DNA from 3 places in the Xanthomonas sp. WHRI 1810A genome. Region 3 is predicted to be linked to each of the others. Evidence: riboswitches for the same ligand, from Rfam matches in the RefSeq annotation. Region 3 holds a riboswitch; each other region holds the start of a gene.
What was found. Region 3 has a riboswitch for cobalamin ahead of ABQX22_RS05860 (ABC transporter substrate-binding protein). Riboswitches for the same ligand answer to the same signal wherever they lie in the genome.
Positions count from the first base shown of each region.

Region 1 (4,435 bases), on a different contig from region 3:
CGGCAGTAGCCTCGGCGGCAGTCGGGCAGTGGGAGGGAGCTTGCTCGCGATCATATTGATCGTTCCCATGCTCTGCGTGGGAACGCCGTTGATGACGCTCCGCGTCATGGGACGCGGAGCGTCCGCAGATGCATTCCCACGCAGAGCGTGGGAACGATCCCTTCAACGAGTTACGGCTTGACCGCTGCCTGCGCAGTCTTCGCCGCCGTCACCCGCCAGATCTTGTTCCCCACATCATCCGCCACCAGCAGACCACCGTTGTTGTCGTTGATCACGCCGACCGGGCGGCCCTGGGCTTTTTCGTCCGAACTCAGGAAGCCTGTCAGCAGATCAACCGGTGTGCCGCTCGGCTTGCCATTCTTGAACGGTACGAACAACACTTTGTAGCCACTGTACGGTTTGCGGTTCCACGAGCCGTGCTGACCGATGAACAGCCCTTCGGTGAACGGCGCCGGCAGGGTTTTCCCGTCAGCAAACGTCAGGCCCAGGGAGGCGGTGTGCGGACCCACGGCGAAATCCGGGGCGATGGCCTTGGCCACCAGGTCTGGATTTTGTGGCGTCACGCGCACGTCCACGTGCTGGCCGTAATAGCTGAACGGCCAGCCATAGAAAGCACCGTCCTTCACGGACGTCACGTAATCGGGGACCAGATCGCTGCCAATCTCGTCACGCTCGTTGACGGCCGTCCACAACGCGCCGGTGTTCGGTTCCCACGCCATCCCGTTGGGATTGCGCAGGCCCGAGGCAAAAATCCGGTGCGAGCCGGTGGCCGGGTCCACTTCCCAAATCGCCGCGCGGCCTTCTTCCTTGTCCAGGCCGTTCTCGCCGACGTTACTGTTGGAACCGACGGTGACGTAGAGCTTGGTCCCGTCCTTGCTGGCGATGACGTTCTTGGTCCAGTGATGGTTGAGCGTGCCACCCGGCAGATCGACAACCTTGGTGGGCTGGCCGCTGATGGACGTCTGGCCGGACTCGTAGTTGAAGCTGATCAGGCGGTCGGTGTCGGCCACATAAAACTTGTTGCCCACCAGCGCCATGCCGAACGGCGAGTTGAGGTTTTGCAGAAACACCGTGCGGGTTTCAGCGACACCGTCGTGGTCCTTGTCGCGCAGCAGGGTGATGCGGTTCGGGCTGGGAACGCCGGCACCGGCACGGCCCATGACTTTTTCCATGACCCAGCCGCGAATGCCTTTGCCATCATCGGGCTTGGGCGGGGAATTGGTTTCGGCCACCAGCACGTCACCGTTGGGCAGCACGTACAGCCAGCGCGGGTGGTCCAGGCCTTCAGCGAAGGCGGCGACCTGGGTGCCCGGCGCGGCAGTGGGTTTGGCGCCGGCGGCCCAGCCCACGGCAGGGGCGATGTTCACGGTCGGGATCAGGGTCTTGTTGGGTTCAGGTAGCTTGGGGGAGGTCCCCATGCCGTCACTGACCTGCAGTTTCGAGGATTCGCCGCAGGCGGCAAGGCCCCCGGCGACCAGCAGAACCAAAGCAACTTGAGGTCTGAGCTTGAACATCGTCGATCTCCATTTCGTAGGCAGTTGGTATTTTTATGTACCTAGGTAGAGACACCTTACGCCGCTTAGTTTCAACCGATAGGCCAAGTGCGGGCTGGATGCGCGGATCAGGCGCAGCGTCGATTGACGCTCATACCTCAACCCTCTACCCTTCGCCCCTTGTTTCAGGTGCCCTTCGGACCAGTCTCGACAGGGTGAAACAGGGAAGCCGGTGAGAACGTTGAATTCGATCCCGGCGCTGCCTCCGCAACGGTAAATGAGAAAAAGCCACGCACGATGCCACTGTGCTCACTGAGCATGGGAAGGCGCATGGCCCGACGTATCGCTCATGAGTCCGGAGACCGGCCTGATCCAATTCCACAGCATCACGGAGGGCGATGCTCTGCGCCGCGGTCCGCCTTGAAGGGCGCCGTGTTGCCAGTGCCTGCTCGTGCGCTCCGTCTGCGTTTTACCTGCCCTCAAGCGGAGAGCTGAGATGAGCGAAACCCCCGAACGTGACGAACGCCACCTGGCGCGGATGCTGCGCAAAAAGGCCGTGATGGATGAGCGCATTGCCAGCGCCCCCAATGAATGCGGGCTGCTGCTGGTGCTGACCGGCAACGGCAAAGGCAAAAGCAGTTCGGCGTTCGGCATGCTCGCCCGCGCCATGGGCCACGGCATGCAGTGCGGCGTGGTGCAGTTCATCAAGGGCCGCAACAGCACCGGCGAGGAGCTGTTTTTCCGCCGCTTCCCCGAGCAAGTGCGTTATCACGTCATGGGCGAGGGCTTTACCTGGGAAACCCAGGATCGCCAGCGCGACATCGCCGCCGCCGAATCCGCGTGGGGCGTGACCCAGGACATGCTGCGTGACCCCGGTATCGGCCTGGTGATCCTCGACGAACTCAACATCGCCCTCAAGCACGGCTACCTGGATCTGGAGCAAGTGCTTGCCGACCTGCAGGCGCGTCCGCCGATGCAGCACGTGGTGGTCACCGGCCGTGGCGCCAAGCAGGAACTGATCGACCTGTCGGACACGGTGTCGGACATCAGCGTGGTCAAGCACGCGTTCCAGTCCGGCATTCGCGCGCAGAAGGGTATTGAACTGTGAGTGAGTGTTCATGAGTCAGGCCAGGCACTGCCCGGCGGTACTGATTGCCGCGCCTGCCTCCGGGCAGGGCAAGACCACGGTGACCGCCGCGCTCGCCCGTTTGCACCGCAATCAGGGGCGTAAGGTCCGTGTGTTCAAATGCGGTCCGGATTTTCTTGACCCGATGATCCTCGAACGCGCCAGCGGCAACCCGGTTTACCAGCTGGACATGTGGATGGTGGGCGAGGACGAAAGCCGACGCCTGTTGTGGGAAGCCGCCGCGGACGCTGACCTGATTCTGATCGAGGGCGTGATGGGGCTGTTCGACGGCACGCCGTCCAGCGCGGACCTTGCCCGACGTTTCGGCGTGCCGGTGCTGGGCGTTATCGACGGCACGGCCATGGCCCAGACCTTCGGCGCGCTGGCGTTGGGCCTGGCGCGCTATCAGCCGGATCTGCCGTTTGCCGGCGTGCTGGCCAACCGGGTCGGCACCGTACGTCACGCGCAACTATTGGAGGGCAGCCTTACCGAAGGCCTGCGCTGGTACGGCGCGTTGTCCCGGGAAACCGGTATCGAACTGCCGAGCCGCCATCTGGGTCTGGTGCAAGCCAGCGAATTGAACGATCTCGATGTGCGCCTCGACTCGGCGGCTAATGCCCTGGCCAGCACCTGCGAAGTCGCGTTGCCGCCCGCCGTTACCTTCGAAGCCCCTGAGTTCGTGGCCGCAGAACGCTTGCTCGAAGGCGTGCGCATCGCCATCGCCCACGACGAGGCCTTTGCGTTCATGTACGGCGCCAGCCTCGACCTGCTGCGGGCCATGGGCGCCGAGTTGTTGTTTTTCTCGCCCATTCGCGATCAACGCTTGCCGGATGCCGACAGCCTGTATCTGCCGGGTGGCTACCCCGAGCTGCACCACGTGGCGCTGGGGGAAAACACCCCCATGATTGAAGCGATTCGCCAGCACCATGCCGACGGCAAGCCGCTGTTGGCCGAATGCGGCGGGATGTTGTACCTGCTCGACGCCCTGACCGACGTCGACGGCCAGCGCGCTGAACTGGTCGGCTTGCTCGGCGGCGAGGCGGTGATGCAAAAGCGTCTGGCGGCCCTGGCCCTGCAAAACGTCGACCTGCCCGAAGGCACGTTGCGTGGCCATACCTATCATCATTCCCTGACCAGCACCGAGCTGCAGCCCATTGCCCGAGGCGTGAGCCCCAATGGCGGGCGCGGCGCCGAAGCGGTGTACCGCGTCGGCCGGATGACCGCGTCCTACGTGCACTTCTATTTCCCCTCCAACCCCCAGGCGGTGGCGGCGCTGTTTTTGCCATGAGCGATTCAAGCTGCAAGACAACTACCGTGGGAGCGGACCTGTCCGCGAAGACTGAGGCTCAGACGCTGCAAATGCATTGGATTGACTGGCCTCTTCGCGGACAGGTCCGCTCCCACAGGAGTCCGTGCCTGCAGTTGAACCTGCGAAGGACGGTCATGGTTCGGTGGCAAGCATGACCGACCACGCCTTCACCCCCGACGAACGCGCAGCGGTCTACCGCGCCATCGCCGAACGCCGGGACATGCGTCACTTCATCGGCGGCACGGTGGCACCCGAATTGCTGGCGCGGTTGCTGGAAGCGGGGCACCACGCGCCGAGCGTGGGCCTGATGCAGCCGTGGCGCTTCATTCGCATCAGCGACCCGCACCTGCGCCAACGCATTCAGGCCCAGGTCGAACAAGAGCGCATTCGCACCGCCGAAGCGCTGGGCGAGCGGGCGGACAACTTCATGAAGCTCAAGGTCGAAGGCATCAGCGATTGCGCCGAGGTGCTGGTCGCGGCGCTGATGGACGATCGCGAGAAACACAT
Region 1 is NZ_JBEGED010000004.1:202,885-207,319, reverse strand. It holds gene ABQX22_RS08750 (C40 family peptidase) at 1-9, shown strand, start outside; gene ABQX22_RS08745 (PQQ-dependent sugar dehydrogenase) at 171-1,514, opposite strand; cobalamin riboswitch at 1,664-1,878, shown strand; gene cobO (cob(I)yrinic acid a,c-diamide adenosyltransferase) at 1,990-2,601, shown strand; gene ABQX22_RS08735 (cobyrinate a,c-diamide synthase) at 2,612-3,907, shown strand; gene bluB (5,6-dimethylbenzimidazole synthase) at 4,080-4,435, shown strand, end outside.
Region 1: linked by a shared signal. The riboswitch ahead of cobO (cob(I)yrinic acid a,c-diamide adenosyltransferase) and the one ahead of ABQX22_RS05860 (ABC transporter substrate-binding protein) in region 3 are both predicted to bind cobalamin.

Region 2 (4,435 bases), on a different contig from region 3:
TGGGTGATCGGGGTGCCGGCCAGCATCGGGTAGATGTCGAGCATTTCCCGGTGCACGCGGGCCACATCGTGCTCATTCAAGGCATCGCGGAACGCCCCGCGAGTGCCCAGCACAAAGCGGCCGTCCTCGGTCTTGCGGAAATAGCGCAGCACCCGAAAAGTGTCGGACACCGGCAGCCCGTCGGGCAGCACCTGCGCCTGCAACTCGGCGGGCAGCGGCGCGGTGGCCGCCTGCAAACTCCACAAGGTGACGTAGGTGTGGGGCAGCGCGGGCAATAACGGGGAGGAATAGGCGTTGGTGGCGATGATGACCTGCTCGGCCTGAATCTCGCCGCCGGCGGTCAGCACGGTCCAGCCCGACGCTGAGCGACGCAGGCTGAGTGCTGCGCAGTGCTCGAAAATGGCCACGCCACGTTGCCGGGCGGCGGCGGCCAGTCCGTGCACGTACTCGAACGGCTGAAGCTGTCCGGCCCGGCGGTCCAGCAGCGCGCCCTGATAGATAGCGGTACCCAGCCGCTCGGCGACTTGCGGGCGATCGAGCATCTCAACGCCGGCGCCACGCGCCTGCCATTGCGCGGCACGGGCCTGCAGCAGGCTGAGGGCGTGCTCGTTGTGGGCGGCCTGAAGCCAGCCGTTCTGCTGTGCGCCACAGGCGATGCCGAGCCGGTCGATCAGGCGGAACACGTAATCGGACGCGTCCCCCACCAGTTCCACCATCGCCGCCCCCCGCGCCGGGCCGAACCGCGCGATCAGTTCGTCCGGGTTGAGCTTGAGGCCGGGAATCACCTGCCCGCCATTGCGCCCGGAAGCGCCTGCACCGATGGCCATTGCGTCGATGACCACCACCTCACCCTGGGCGCCGCCCTCCTCGCTCAACGCCAGCGCGGTAGACAGACCGGTGTAGCCCGCGCCGATTACTACGCAACGGGTACGTGTCGGCAAGCGCGCCGCCAGTGACGGACCGCAGGCATTTTCCTGCCAGAGGCAGTGAAAGACGTCGGTTATTTTCAAGATTCACCCGTATCGATTAACGATATGGTGCTAGGTATAGGCGATATGACGCAGCACGCAAGGCGATGTCCGTACACACGTCGTAATCGGTGTCATGGGGTCGTAATTCACCCGTGAGGTATCGATGTTCGATACGGCGTCAGACCATGTAGAAGTGAGCTAGCTCACGATGGCGGCCGCACATTCGACACATCGCCCGCGCCTGAAACAGCTATCGCGAGCAAGCTCACCGCTACACGGGAACTGGAATGCCGGCGAGACCTCGGTCGGACAAGCCCTGCGACAGCAGCCCCCTCCGCGAGGAGGCCGTCGATTGACGAAGCACCCTTACCATGCTTTCCTACACGCCTTGTTACGGGTGCCCCTCACAGGGTGAAACGGGAAACCGGTGCGTATCGGCCGCAAGGCTTGTGCAAGTCCGGCGCTGCCCCCGCAACGGTAAGCGAGAGAAGAGTCAATCCACTGTGTCTGTCATGGCTGTTGGCATGGGGCATGGGAAGGCGACTCTTGGAGGTGCACGCCGCGCGCGTTCTGCCCCTCGCAAGCCCGGAGACCGGCCCGCAACTGACACCTAACAAACCCGCGGTGGGCGGGCGCTGTTGAGTCTCTGCTGACGCCTGTCAGCGGGTTTCCCTGCGCTTTCCTGCTCGCTGATATTTTCAGAGGGACGCGCCATGTCGATCAGCACCACCACCCATGCAGCTTCCAGCACCCCCGCTACCGCTACCGCCACCCAAAGCCAACGCCTGACCGCTGCCGTCAGCGCAATGATCCTGGGTGCGTTCCTGGTCTACTTCGCCGGCTTCTCGCACATCGACGCGGTGCACAACGCGGCGCACGACACCCGTCACAGCTCTGCCTTTCCGTGCCATTGAGGCCTGACGCCATGTTCAAGCGTATCGCGCAAACGGCCGGGTTCACCGGGCTGATCGCGGCCCTGTTGCTAACCGTGCTGCAGAGTTTGTGGGTCGGGCCGCTGATTCATCTGGCGGAGACCTACGAAAAAGCCCCGGCTGCTCAAGCCGCTCAAGCCCACGAACATGCCGACGGCGCCATGCCCGGCCATGTGCATGATGCCGAAGCCTGGGAACCGGAAGACGGTTGGCAGCGGGTTACCTCCACCGCGGGCGGCAATCTGGTGGTGGCAGTCGGCTTCTCCTTGATGCTTGCGGCGCTGTACACCCTGCGCGCGCCGGCTCGTACGTCTCAGGGCGCACTCTGGGGTTTGGCAGGTTTTGCGGTGTTCGTCCTGGCGCCGACCCTCGGCCTGCCGCCCGAACTGCCCGGCACTGCGGCTGCGGACCTGACTCAGCGTCAGTTCTGGTGGATTGGCGCGGCGGCGTCGACGGCCGTTGGCCTGTCGCTGATCGTGTTCGGTCGGCATTGGGCGCTCAAGGCACTGGCCGTTGCGATTCTGGTGGTGCCCCATGTCATCGGCGCGCCGCAGCCCGTCGTTCATTCAAGCCTGGCCCCGGAAGCCCTGGCGGCGCAGTTCAAAACGGCCTCGCTGCTGACCAATTTCGTGTTCTGGGTGGCCATGGGCCTGATCAGCGCCTGGCTGTTCCGTCGTAACAACCCTGAGTTGCGCGCCACCGAACTGCCACAGGCCGCATGACCGCTACCCGCCTGCCGCCGACGCTGGTGGCGGGCATTGGATGCCGGCGGGGTTGTTCGGCCGGGTCGCTGCAGGCTTTGATTGAAAGCAGCCTCACGGACCACGGCCTTCGTATTGAAGCCATCACCGCCCTCGCCTCCATCAACCTGAAATCGTCGGAGCCGGGGCTGGTTGAGCTGGCCGAAGCGCTGGGGCTGCCGCTGGTGGTATTCAGCGCCGATGAACTGGCCAGGTTCGAGCCGCAGTTGAGCCATCGTTCGATGGCTGCGTTCGAGGCCACCGGTTGTTATGGCGTCGCAGAAAGCGCGGCGCTGGCGTTAGCTTCGCAGCTGCTCAACGCCCCGCATCGTTTATTGATCACCCGCTGCAAAACCCGCGACGCTACGTTCGCCCTTGCCGGACTCCTGTAGGAGCGCGCTTGCCCGCGATTGCGTAGTGTCAGGCGATACATCGGTTGCAGAACGTTCCCATTCGCGGGCAAGCGCGCTCCTACAGTTCAAGGAATTCACCATGACCGTTTTTTTCATCGGCGCAGGCCCCGGCGACCCGGAACTGATCACGGTCAAGGGCCAACGCCTGATCCGCAGTTGCCCGGTCATCATCTACGCAGGCTCCTTGGTCCCGGAAGCCGTGCTGGAAGGCCATCAGGCGGTTCAGGTCACCAACAGCGCCGAATTGCACCTCGAGCAGATCATCGCGCTGATGAAATCCGCTCATGAACAGGGCCAGGATGTGGCGCGCGTCCACTCCGGCGATCCTAGCCTGTACGGCGCGATTGGCGAGCAGATTCGTTGCCTGCGGGCATTGCAGATCCCGTTCGAGATCATCCCCGGGGTGACGGCCACTGCGGCGTGCGCGGCGATACTCGGCACCGAACTGACCCTGCCGGACATTTCCCAGACCGTGATCCTGACCCGCTACGCCGACAGCACCCCGATGCCCGACGGCGAAGCGCTGGGCGAGCTGGCACAGCACAAGGCGACCATGGCGATTCACCTGGGAGTCAAGCACGTCGGCCGGATCGTGGCCGAGTTGACGCCGCACTACGGCGCAGACTGCCCGATTGCCGTGGTGCACCGCGCCAGCTGGCCGGATCAGGGCTGGGTGGTCGGAACCTTGGCTGACATCGAGGCGAAGGTGCAGGAAAAAGGCTTTCGGCGCACGGCATTGATCCTGGTGGGGCGTGTGCTGGGCAATGAGGTGTTCAGTGAGTCGGCGCTGTACCGCGCGGGGCATGCGCATCTGTTCAGACCGTAGCTGCTGAGCGACTGTAGGAGCGCGCTTGCCCGCGATGGCGGTGTGTCATCAAACATCAGGTGGTCTGGCAGGACGCAATCGCGGGCAAGCGCCCTCCTACAAAAGCCTTCGCCCACAAAAAAGCCCCGAACCAGTCGGGGCTTTTTCGTTGAGGCGCTCCACCACTCAGTAGTAAGCGTTCTCTTTTTGCGTGTGGTCGGTCACGTCGCGCACGGCGCTCAGCTCGGGAATGCGTTCGAGCAAGGTGCGCTCGATGCCTTCCTTGAGCGTGACGTCGGCCTGACCACAACCCTGGCAACCCCCACCGAACTGCAGCACCGCGATGTTGGCGTCGTCTTCTTCGACGACGTCAATCAGGCTGACCTGGCCGCCGTGGCTGGCCAGTCCCGGATTGATCTCGGTTTGCAGGTAGTAGTTGATGCGCTCGTTGATCGGGCTGTCGGCGTTGACCATCGGGACTTTGGCGTTGGGCGCCTTGATGGTCAGCTGGCCGCCCATGCGGTCGGTGGCGTAGTCGACAACCGCGTCGTCCAGAAACGCTTCACTGAACGAG
Region 2 is NZ_JBEGED010000018.1:19,876-24,310, forward strand. It holds gene ABQX22_RS22250 (NAD(P)/FAD-dependent oxidoreductase) at 1-1,010, opposite strand, end outside; cobalamin riboswitch at 1,350-1,586, shown strand; gene ABQX22_RS22255 (CbtB domain-containing protein) at 1,685-1,885, shown strand; gene ABQX22_RS22260 (CbtA family protein) at 1,897-2,625, shown strand; gene ABQX22_RS22265 (cobalamin biosynthesis protein) at 2,622-3,035, shown strand; gene cobM (precorrin-4 C(11)-methyltransferase) at 3,136-3,882, shown strand; gene nfuA (Fe-S biogenesis protein NfuA) at 4,048-4,435, opposite strand, start outside.
Region 2: linked by a shared signal. The riboswitch ahead of ABQX22_RS22255 (CbtB domain-containing protein) and the one ahead of ABQX22_RS05860 (ABC transporter substrate-binding protein) in region 3 are both predicted to bind cobalamin.

Region 3 (4,435 bases):
CGGGCTCAACGCGGACAACCACGGCGTTCGGCCCAGGGCGACGGCATCGAACACCGAAATGGCGTCCAGGGTGTCGGCCTGCTGTTCAACCACGGCCAGGGTTTGCGCGATGCTGCGCCGGGACAGGGTTTTGAGCGGCTGGCCGCCCAGGTGAATCTCGCCCCGGCTGGGGACGCGTACCCCCGCCAGCAGTTTGAGCAGGGTGGACTTGCCCGAACCGTTGGGCCCGACGACCCCCAGGGTTTCGCCACGTCGAATGTCCAGGCCGACGTCCTGCAACAACACAGCGTTACGGACCTGAAAGCCCAGGCCGGAACAACTCAAGACCGATTCCCCGCTCATGGGTGTGGCGTGATTCATCGGGCATTCCTCCGGCCGATCAGGATCAGCGCAAACACTGGCGCACCCACCAGCGCCGTGATCACGCCGACCGGGATCACCTGGCCTTTGATCAGCGTGCGCGACAGCACATCGGCGGCAATCAGGAACACCGCACCGCCCAGTGCGCTGGCCGGGAGCAGCCGTGTGTGCCGGGTGCCCAGCAGCAATCGCACGGCATGGGGAATGACCAGCCCGACGAAACCGATAGAGCCGACGATCGATACCATCACCGCGGTGACCAGGGCGGCGCAGCTGATCAGCAGAAATTGCACGCGCCGCACCGGAATGCCAAGGGAGGCGGCCGAGTCGGCGCCGAAGGTGAAGGCATCCAGCGCCCGCCGATGCCAGAGACACACCGCCAGCCCCGCCAATGCCACCGGCACCGCCAGCCACACCGACGGCCAGCGCACGCCGCTGAGATTGCCCAGCAGCCAGAACATGATGCCGCGGGCCTGTTCGGAGCTGGCCGATTTGGTGATGAGAAACGCCGTCAGCGCATTGAACAGCTGCGAGCCGGCAATCCCCGCCAGAATGATCTGGCCGTTGCCACCGGGTGACTGACTGGCGCGCGCCAGCAGGACCACCACGGCGAAGGCCGCCACCGCCCCGGCAAAGGCGCCCACCGACAGCGAAATCAGCCCCGCCCCCAGGCCCAGCAACGCGACCATCACCGCGCCGGTGGACGCCCCGGCGGAAATTCCCAGCAGATAGGGATCGGCCAGCGGGTTGCGCAGCAGCGATTGCAGGATCACGCCGCAGGTGGCCAGCCCTGCACCGCAGGCCGCCGCCACCAGGGCGCGGGTCAGGCGGTAATTCCAGACGATGCCTTCGTCGATGGGGTCGAGCACATAACCCGCCGCCCATAGCTTGTTGGCCAGCACCTGGAGCACGACCTGAGGGTCGATGCGGGTTTCACCGATGGCGACACCGGCGATCACGGCCAGCAGCAGGATCAGCAACGCCAGCAGCGTACGAGTCAGGGTCCCGGTCATTTCGGCAGGTCGTAGTCGTTAAGGGCCGCTGCCAGGGTTTCGAGGCCGTCGAACATTCTCAGGCTGGCCTGCATGGCCATGGCGTCGAGGATGATGATGCGGTTTTGTTTGACCGCGTCCATGTTGCGGGTCACGGGGTCGCTGCGCAGGAATGCCAGCTTCTTCTGGTAGTCATCGGCCGGGAAGCGGCGGCGGTCCATGCGCGCAATGATCAGGAAGGTCGGGTTGGCCTTGGCGATGGTTTCCCAGCCCACGGTCGGCCATTCCTCGTCGGACTGCACCACGTTACGCACGCCAAGGGTGTTGAGCATGAAGTCCGGAATGCCCTTGTGCCCGGCGACATAGGGGTCGATGTCCAGGCTGGCACTGGAGAACCAGAACAGCGCGCTGGTCTGCTTCAAATCGTTGGTTTTCGCCGTGGCGATGGACTTGGCCATGCTGGCTTTGAGTGCCGCGTTCAGTTGCTGGCCTCGGTCCTGCACATCGAAAATCTCGGCCAGCTGGCTGATGCTTTTGTAAATGCTGTCGACGCGGAACGCCTCCAGCCGCGTGCCGTCGGCACCGACCCGATTGTCCTTGGCTTCGCAGTCGGAAGGCATCAGGTAGGTCGGGATCTTCAGTTCGTGAAACTGCTCCCGGGTGCCGACCACGCCTTGCGGGCCCACCATCCACTCCAGTTCCACCGCCACCAGCCCCGGACGCTGCCCGATCACCGACTCGAAACTCGGTTCGTTGTCGGCCAGCCGCGGGATCTTGTCGTTCTCGGTCTTGTACGTGGCCAGCACGTCGTTGAACCACAGCGAGGTGCCCACCACCTTGTCGCTCAAGCCCATGGCGTAGAGCATTTCTGTGCCGGCCTGGCCGATGGTCACGGCGCGGGTCGGCGCCTGCTGGAAAGTCAGCGTGCTGCCGCAGTTCTCGACCGTCAGGGGATAGTGAGTCGGCGCGGCGTGGGCGAGGGTGGACAGGCCCAGTGTGCAGGCCAGGGTGACAAGGCGGGGCAACAACATGACGCAATCTCCGGTCGACCGTACAGGGCAGGGGTACGGACCGGAAACACATCATCGAACGCTGCCGTCAACGGCAGAGAAGTGCCGGTCACTGAGGTGACACACGGCGCAAGGATGTCCTTCCCGGACACCCCGCCGGTTAGTGATTTGCTTGGCCGGCAGGTCTCCTGACTGGTGCGTCGTCGCCTGGCTCCGGCCTTCCCGGAAGCGATTCCAGTGGCAGTTCAGGAGCAGGCTCAGCACCTACAGTTGCGGGGGCAGTTCCGTTTGATGCCGCGCAAGGCATCACGGATTCCCTATTAATCCCATGTGGAAACCGGCGCCGGCATGGTAGTCGATCGCAGTGTGTTTCACCATTCTTGCAGCCGTGTCTGGGGATTCATCGAGCCTGCGGCGCCTGATCCCGCAGCGGCCTGAAAAAGCGTCGAATCTCCTCGGCCAGCAAATCGGGCTGCTCCAGCGCCGCGAAATGACCGCCGCGCGGCAGGTGTTCCCAACGCTGCACATTGAACACGCGCTCCACCCAACTGCGTGGGGGCATCGGCAGCTCCTTGGGAAAGACCGCCACGCCCAAGGGGGTCTGTACGCGCTCATTGGCCGGGAACACCAGCGGGTTCAGGCGGTTTTCCTTGTACAGCCGCAGGCTCGCCTGAATGTTGCCACTGAACCAGTACAGCGAAATGTCGCTGAGCAGCGTGTCGAACGGCACCACCTGTTCCAGGTTGCCGGAGTGATCCACCCACGCCTGGAATTTCTCGACGATCCACGCCGCAAGGCCTGCCGGGGAGTCGGAAAGGGCGAACGCCAGGGTCTGGGGTTTGGTGGCGTGCAGCGCGGCGTAGGCACCTTCGCTGGCCGAAAATTGACTGCCGCGATTGAGGAAGTCCTGTTCCTGCTCGCTTAACGGTTGTTGGTCGTCCCCCAGGGGCGGCCTGAAACTGCCGGGGATGAAATTGAGGTGGGCGCCGATCATGCGGGCGCTGTGGCGGCGGGCGAGCCACATGGACACGCCGGCACCGATGTCCCCGCCCTGGGCGCCAAACCGGTCGTAGCCCAGCTCGCCCATCAGCGCTGCCCAGAGGTCAGCGATCTGCTGCGTACTGGTCCCGGCGCCGGTCGGGGCGGGGGAGCAGCCGTAGCCCGGCAGGGACGGCACAACCACATCAAATGCATCGGCTGCGTCACCGCCATATTTCGCCGGATCCGTCAGGCGCGGGAGGATGTCTTCCATCTCCAGGAACGAGCCCGGCCAGCCATGGGTCAGGATCAGCGGCATCGGTCTGGGCCCGACCCCGCGCTGGTGCACGAAGTGAATCGCCTGGCCGTCGATCTCTGCCATGAACTGCGGCAGCTGATTGATGCGCTGCTCCTGGGCACGCCAGTCAAATTCATCGGTCCAGTAACTCAGCAGCCGCTGAAGGAACACCGCGGCGGTGCCGTCATTCCAGCTGTCGCTGGTCAGCGTGTCGGGCAGACGCGTCGCAAGCAGGCGCCGATGAAGGTCGTCCAGTTGCTCGGAAGGTACGGACAGCGTGAAAGGACGGATGGCCATGTCAGCTACCTGGTGGGAGGAAAGAGGGTAGGGTCGGCAGTAACGTCTGGCAGTCAGGTTTGCTGACTTTCCACCGACAGTGGGCCGGTGACACGCAACGCATCCCATAAACCCATGAGCTGCGTCACTGCCTGGTCGATCTGCTCGAAAGCCACGCCGTCCCGGGCCAACACCGACATCCCCAGCATGAAACTGTCGTACACGCTGGCCAACGCGTCGGGCATCACGGTGGTCGGCAGTTCCCCGGCGGCAACGGCGCGCTCGACACAGGCCAGGATACCGGCCCGGTTATCGGCCCGGGCCTGCGCGAGCGGCGCGGAGATCGCTTTGCTCTCCTCGGTGCAGGCGCTCAAGAAACCCAGCGCCACCAGGCAGCCCTTGGGATGGCCGGCCTCCCACTGCATCTTCGCCGAGCGCCGGAGCGTGCGTTCGATGGCTTCCCGTGGCGGCAGGCTGCTGTCGAACAGGCTGTCGGTGACCCGGCCGTGGGTCTTCAGATA
Region 3 is NZ_JBEGED010000002.1:583,557-587,991, reverse strand. It holds gene ABQX22_RS05870 (ABC transporter ATP-binding protein) at 1-360, opposite strand, end outside; gene ABQX22_RS05865 (FecCD family ABC transporter permease) at 357-1,373, opposite strand; gene ABQX22_RS05860 (ABC transporter substrate-binding protein) at 1,370-2,383, opposite strand; cobalamin riboswitch at 2,524-2,719, opposite strand; gene ABQX22_RS05855 (epoxide hydrolase family protein) at 2,763-3,935, opposite strand; gene ABQX22_RS05850 (TetR/AcrR family transcriptional regulator) at 3,989-4,435, opposite strand, start outside.